2 regions of the Lentibacillus halophilus genome follow, and region 1 is predicted to be linked to the other one. Evidence: predicted binding sites of a transcription regulator. Region 1 holds the regulator's gene; the other holds the start of a gene.
What was found. The regulator LexA, encoded in region 1, represses DNA repair genes until DNA is damaged. The targets are predictions, from matches to a motif close to CGAACATATGTTCG.
Positions count from the first base shown of each region.

Region 2: uvrB (excinuclease ABC subunit UvrB) is a predicted target of LexA. The motif match lies at 1,559-1,572, and genes of this name have one in related genera.

Region 1 is NZ_AP043750.1:2,349,541-2,352,972, reverse strand. Features, by position in the region: gene glnA (type I glutamate--ammonia ligase) at 1-219, shown strand, start outside; gene ACZ5Q7_RS11655 (DMT family transporter) at 412-879, opposite strand; gene ACZ5Q7_RS11650 (DMT family transporter) at 863-1,282, opposite strand; gene lexA (transcriptional repressor LexA) at 1,435-2,058, opposite strand; gene ACZ5Q7_RS11640 (YneB family resolvase-like protein) at 2,339-2,980, shown strand; gene ACZ5Q7_RS11635 (DUF896 domain-containing protein) at 3,061-3,294, shown strand; gene tkt (transketolase) at 3,379-3,432, shown strand, end outside.
Region 2 is NZ_AP043750.1:2,897,394-2,900,825, forward strand. Features, by position in the region: gene uvrB (excinuclease ABC subunit UvrB) at 1-1,490, opposite strand, end outside; gene ACZ5Q7_RS14295 (MGDG synthase family glycosyltransferase) at 1,733-2,842, opposite strand; gene ACZ5Q7_RS14300 (metallophosphoesterase) at 2,938-3,432, shown strand, end outside.

The sequences.
Region 1 (3,432 bases):
TATGCAATGGATCGTAATGAACGTGAACAAAACGGCATAAAAGATTTGCCTGAGACATTAATGGAAGCCTTACGGGAACTTCAGAAGGATCCGACGATTGTTGACTCACTTGGGGAGCATCTTTACGGACATTTCATGGAGGCAAAAGAAATTGAGTGGGATATGTTCCGTACGACTGTGCATCCTTGGGAAAGGGAGCAGTATTTGAGTTCGTATTAACATTGGTATGTCAAAACAATGTATCGTGACAACCTTATATAAGCAAACACCCACAAAATATGACTTCTTAACATACCGTCCATGCAAGATTAAATGGGCGGTATGTTTTATGGATGCACCAAGCTTCCCGTAGTTGAGGTAATAAAATATAAAGATAAAGATATCAATACATTAATTGATAATAATTAAACATCAGTGCTGGGGTGCTTTTCGACTCTGTTTTCGACGCTGATGGGTTGCAAACATAACGCCGCCTACAATAAACAGTGAACCGATTATTTCAGGACCGGTAATCGGCTTTTGCAGCAAAATAACCCCCATTATCATAGCAGCAAACGGTTCGAGATTGGATAAAATGGATGCCTTGGATGCATCGGCGTAACGAATGTTTTGATTCCATACCAACGTGGCAATGCCATGAACAACAATGGCTGTCCCAATCAAAAAGGACCAGCTTTGCCAATTCCCGTTCAATTCCACAGGATCATCCATGACGAATATGACCGGAAGAGACACAATAAAACCCGTTACATTGGAATAAAACGTCGTACTGACTGGGTCTATGCGCTGCGACAATATCCGGGTAATAATAATCAGTATAGCAAAAGAGATCATTGTGGCAACAATCCACATCAAACCTGGTTCAAAGTGGAATACCACTCCTCCTTTGCTCACTACAAAGTAAATACCAATGATTGCAATAAAAGAACCAAAAAGCATACGTGATGTGAATGGTTCTTTCAAAAAAGCGGCCCAAAAATCCGGTCAATATAGGAGCTGTGGCAAGGATCAACGCTGAAGAAGTGGAATCGGCCGTAACAAGCCCTTTAAAAAAAGTCAGCTGATTTATAAATACCCCGACAACACCAAGCATAAGAATCCATTTCCAATCTCGGATTGAAACTTTCTGGAGTTTTTGTCTTGATAAAACGAAGACAATAAGGAAAAGAACGATGAATAATAATCGGAGCGATGTCAAGACCGCTGGGGAAAAGTCGTTCACAAGTATTTTTCCGAAAACAAAATTGCTTCCCCAAGCGGACACACTGAATGTCAGCCACATATACGTCCTAAACATACAATCTGTCCTCTCTATTCTCATGCTTCATGATGCTAACTGCTATATTCTTACCAATAAAAAGGACATGTACAAATCAATCGGCAATCATAAACATGTTATATAACTCTCATCATAACAAAACTATCCAGTACTTTTCAGTCAATATTGCGATACAGTCCGACTACTTTTCCCAAAATGGTCACATGATGATAAATGAGTGGATCCATCGTGGCATTTTCCGGTTGCAGACGTACGTGATCTTGTTCTTTAAAAAACCGCTTAACTGTCGCCTCATCTTCTTCTGTCATAGCAACCACTATATCCCCGTTTTGCGCCGCATTCTGTTGTTTAACAATAACCATATCCCCATCAAGTATTCCGGCTTCGATCATGCTTTCCCCTTCAATGATTAAGACGAACAAATTTTCCTCGGTACCTGATACCGATCCAGGCAGTGGTACAAATTGTTCAATGTTTTCTACAGCTGTAATCGGCAAACCTGCTGTTACTTTACCGATGACGGGTGCATATCGTGCTTCTTCCCTGGGGATCTGACTTTCTTCAGACAAATCCAACACTTCAATAGCTCTTGGCTTCGTGGGATCCCGTCTGATATATCCTTTGCTTTCAAGTCTTGCTAAATGCCCGTGTACAGTTGAGCTTGATGCGAGTTCAACTGCCTCGGCGATTTCCCGAACAGACGGCGGATAACCTTTCTCATATACGCGTTCTTTTATAAAATCCAAAATTGCCTCTTGTCGTTTAGAGAGTTTTGTCATCTATTTAACACCCCGTGAATAGAATTTATTAATGAAAGTTTATCACGGAGACTTTAAAAAAGCAAACATAAGTTCGAAAAAAGAGCTTGACAAGATCACATGTTCTTATACAATAAGAGTTAAATATGCGAACAATAGTTCTTAATTTGGAAGGGGACGATTCAAATGTTTGAAAAAATGACGAAAACAGATGTATTTTATTTGGTGGCATTTGCATTTGCATTAGGTTTTTTATATGTTGCTTTAATAATAAGTGCGTAATATAAAAGGGGACTTTGTGTTGACAGCCATCATTTATTGCCGTGTGAGTACAGATAAATCAGCGCAGGAAACGTCACTGAAGCGCCAAAATGACGAATTGACAGACCTTGCAGCCCGTTATCATTTTACCATTGCCGAATCTATCGAGGAAAGATCCAGTGGTTACGACATAAATAGAGACGGTATTTTTCAAATGCTCGATTACTTTTCCTCAGGCCAGGCTGACAGTCTACTTATACAGGATGAAACAAGATTAGGGAGGGGAAACACGAAAATTGCCCTTTTCCACCAACTTCATAAAATGAACGTCAATATCTATACCATCCAACATAATGGTAGACTGGAATTGTCTGAATCCGATTCTATGGTCCTGCATATAGTAAGTATCGTGGAAGAGTATCAGCGTAAAATTCATAATGCAAAAATTAAACGAGGTATGAGGAAAGCTGTTAACAACGGCTTTAACCCGGGCAATAATTTAACCAATCGCGACAAGGCCCCGGGTAAAGAACGTAAACAATTTCCAATGGATGAAGTTGTACGCTTAAGGGAAAACCATCAAATGACATTTGAGGAGATTGCCCACACCTTAAATCAACTAGGACACCCGGTTTCAAAGGCTACTGTGAACAGGAGATATCAGGAACATCAAAAGACTTGATAATGATGCACGTGAAGCGTAATATGTACCAATAGAGTACCATTACTGTTTTCATTTTCATCGGTTCCGGGAGGTTAAATATGATATCACAAGAAAAGCTGGACCGCATAAATAAACTAGCCAAAAAATCCAAGGAAGAAGGTTTAACAGTAAAAGAGCAGTCGGAACAAAAAACATTACGCGAAGAATATTTGCAAAATGTGAGAAAATCATTTAAAAATCAACTTAAATCCATGAAAGTAAAAGATCCGGCAGGACAAGATGTTACACCTGAAAAGGTTCGTGATTTGCAAAAAGGAGACAACAAACGCTGAACTTCCTTTATATACTTGTTGGATAGCCGGATTCGTTATAGAATTAAGAAGGATAGGAATACAAGGATAGAGAGGGGTATTATATTGTCGCAATATACCGAGCAATTATCGATTAATGCCATTCGCACTTTGGCCATT
Region 2 (3,432 bases), 550 kb from region 1:
TCATACGTGCCAACACGCAGATCGCGGATAATTTCAATCCGTTCCAACGTTTTGACTTCCGAATGCAAGTAGGCAACTTTAATGCCCGTTTCTTTCAAATAGTCGGTCAAATCTTCGGCCATCTTTTTCGTCAACGTCGTTACAAGCACGCGCTCATTTTGCTGCGCCCGTTTATTAATTTCCTCCATTAAATCATCCACTTGCCCGTCGATCGGACGTACATGGATTTTCGGATCCAGTAAGCCAGTTGGACGAATAATTTGTTCGGTGACATCCGGCGCTTGTTCCCGTTCATACGGTCCGGGTGTTGCCGAAACATAAATGAGCTGGTTCGTTTCTTTTTCAAATTCCCCGAACGTCAGCGGGCGGTTATCCAGTGCGGACGGCAGACGAAAGCCGTGATCGACCAAGACTTGTTTACGTGCCTTGTCCCCATTGTACATCCCTCTGATTTGGGGAAGCGTGACATGCGATTCGTCCACGACACAGAGAAAATCATCCGGAAAAAAATCCATCAATGTATAGGGGGTCGCTCCCGGCTCACGGAATGTCAAATGCCGGGAATAGTTTTCAATACCGGAACAGAAGCCCATCTCGTTCATCATTTCCAAATCGTAGTTGGTCCGCTGCTCCAGCCGTTGCGCTTCAAGCAGTCTATCCTGCTCACGGAGTTCCGCCAGTCGTTCCTGCAGCTCGCTTTCAATGTTTTTAATGGCTTTTTTCAGCTTTTCATCTCCTGTGACAAAGTGGGATGCCGGGAAAATAGCCACGTGTTCCCGGTCCCCGACGATTTCACCGGTCAGGGCATCCACTTCCCGAATTCTGTCAATTTCATCACCAAAAAATTCAACACGGATACAGTGTTCTTCTCTGGAAACCGGAATCACTTCGACCGAATCGCCACGTACACGGAACGTACCACGCTGAAAATCGATATCATTGCGGGCGTACTGAATATCGACGAGTTCGCGCAGAAGTTGGTCCCGGTCCTTTTCCATACCCATGCGGAGTGAGAGAACCTGACTTTTATATTCGTCCGGCGAACCAAGTCCATAAATGCATGATACACTGGCCACAACCAGCACATCGCGCCGCTCAAACAGGGAAGACGTCGCTGAATGCCGAAGTTTATCAATTTCGTCATTGACACTGGCGTCCTTTTCTATAAATGTATCGGTTGAGGGCACATAGGCTTCGGGCTGATAATAATCATAATAGCTGACAAAATACTCGACGGCATTGTTCGGAAACAACTCTTTAAACTCGCTGTACAGTTGTCCGGCGAGCGTTTTGTTATGAGCAATAACGAGCGTCGGCCGATTAATTTCCGTCAATACATTGGAAACTGTGAAGGTCTTACCCGTTCCGGTTGCACCAAGCAATGTCTGATGCCGTTGACCCGATTTGACTTTGTCAATCATTTCAGCAATGGCTTCAGGCTGATCGCCACTGGGGTCATACTGTGCCTTGAGATCAAATTTATTTTCCAAACCAAAACCTCCGTTCTCTGGTTCCCTTTCATTCTATCATAATGACTGTATTATTTGAACGGAAAAAGCGAACACACATTCGTTTAATGACTAGGTCTATCCCCATTTTACCCGATTCATCAGGCAAAAATCATGCATCATGCTCAGCGTAACGACACACGGCATTTGCCTGTAAGGAAATGGGGCGACTATGAAGACAGTTATTCCATATACAGACAAAAAAACATTAGCAGGCGTGTCTGCTAATGCCGATTGTTCAATATGTTTACCAAGAGTTCTGATAACGGTCTGTCCTCAAGTTGACGATGGTAATCATGTATTTGTTTGCGGTAATTCTCCTGCTCTCTTTGGCTTCCAAAAAAACGAACAATTTCCTGTTCCGGGTTGTTGTGGAGGTCAACCATCATAGCCACACCGAGACGGTTCAGTTCCCGGGCATTTATTTTTTCCTGACCGGGCAATGGCGCGTACATGAAGATCGGCTTTTGCTTCATCAGGCATTCACTGATGGTGACCCCGCCCGGTTTTGTCAGAACAGCATCGATCCTGTCGTAAATAGCATTCATTTCCGCTTTATGATCAATGTACGGGATGGGTGTTACGTTATCAAACTGTTTGCTGAGCAGCTCTCTGTGCAATGATTCATTCTTGCCGCATAACACGTAGTAATGGATGGCTTCCGACGAAAGAGATGACAGCAGTTTCCTAATTAGTCCGGCTCCTAAACTCCCGCCTGTTACGAGCACCTTTATGGTTCCAGCTGTTTTTGCTTTGAATTCCTTTGCCTGAAAGACAGGGTGAATAGGGACTCCGGTCACCAACACTCGTTCTTCCGAAACCCCATTTTTAACAAGGAATGTTTTTGCTGCAGCTGTTGGTACGAGGTGATAATCAATAGCGTCGATGCCCCAGACATCATTGATGAAAAAATCTGTATATGCGTTCACCGTGATCGATCGCAGCCGATTTTTCAGCTTTAAGCTGCTTGCCAAATTCGAAGGCAGTGCATGTGTGGAAATGAGGATGTGCGGATCATGCTGCGTTACAAGCCGTTTAAAAAAATACAGGAACATTGCCTCATAAAAGCGGTTTCGTCGATGCAGCGATTGTTCCTTACAAGCAGCAAGTCTGTACAGACGGTCATATACACCGGGAAAGAATTTGATCCAGTTCAGGTAAGCGGAGGATACAGCCTTTTCCATATTTCCATAGCTATACGACAGTATATCCACTTTTTCACATGCCATATCAGCGCGGATCGACTGAACGGTTTCCATTAACGCATCTGCAACATGATGATGACCTGTCGGGATTTGCATGAATGGTAAAAATAGAGCGTTTTTTGTTTCCATCGTATCACCTCCATCAGAACGCCTTTGCATGGATTGAATTACCAATGCGAAAACCTGTGCATACATGCTATACTTTTATCGAAAGGAGTAATGTAATGACATTTTTAATAATTGCTTTGATAACTTTATTTATCAGTTATTTTTTATTTGCATCTTATAGAAACACAAAAGATATTCAGATAAATAAAATTAATATCGCATCGGAGTCTGCTCAAAAGAACGCCTCATTATCCATCCTTCACCTGTCTGACCTGCACTTGGAGAACATATCATTAACCCCATTACAACTGGCACGTAAATTGGAAAATGAACCCGTCGACATGATTGCACTAACTGGCGATTTCCTTGATCGAAAACGAAGCATTCCCAAGTTGCTACCATATTTACATGTTCTGAGTAACAAGAAACCCGCTTACGGGATCTATGCTGTTTTAGGCAATCATGACTATGTTCTAAAAGGCCAGGATTTGGCGGATTTGACAGATGTGCTGGAACAAAATGATGTTCACGTTTTGCAGAATGAAAGTGATACACTTACAGTGAATGGACAAACCATTAATATTATCGGGATTGATGATTACAGCACAAAT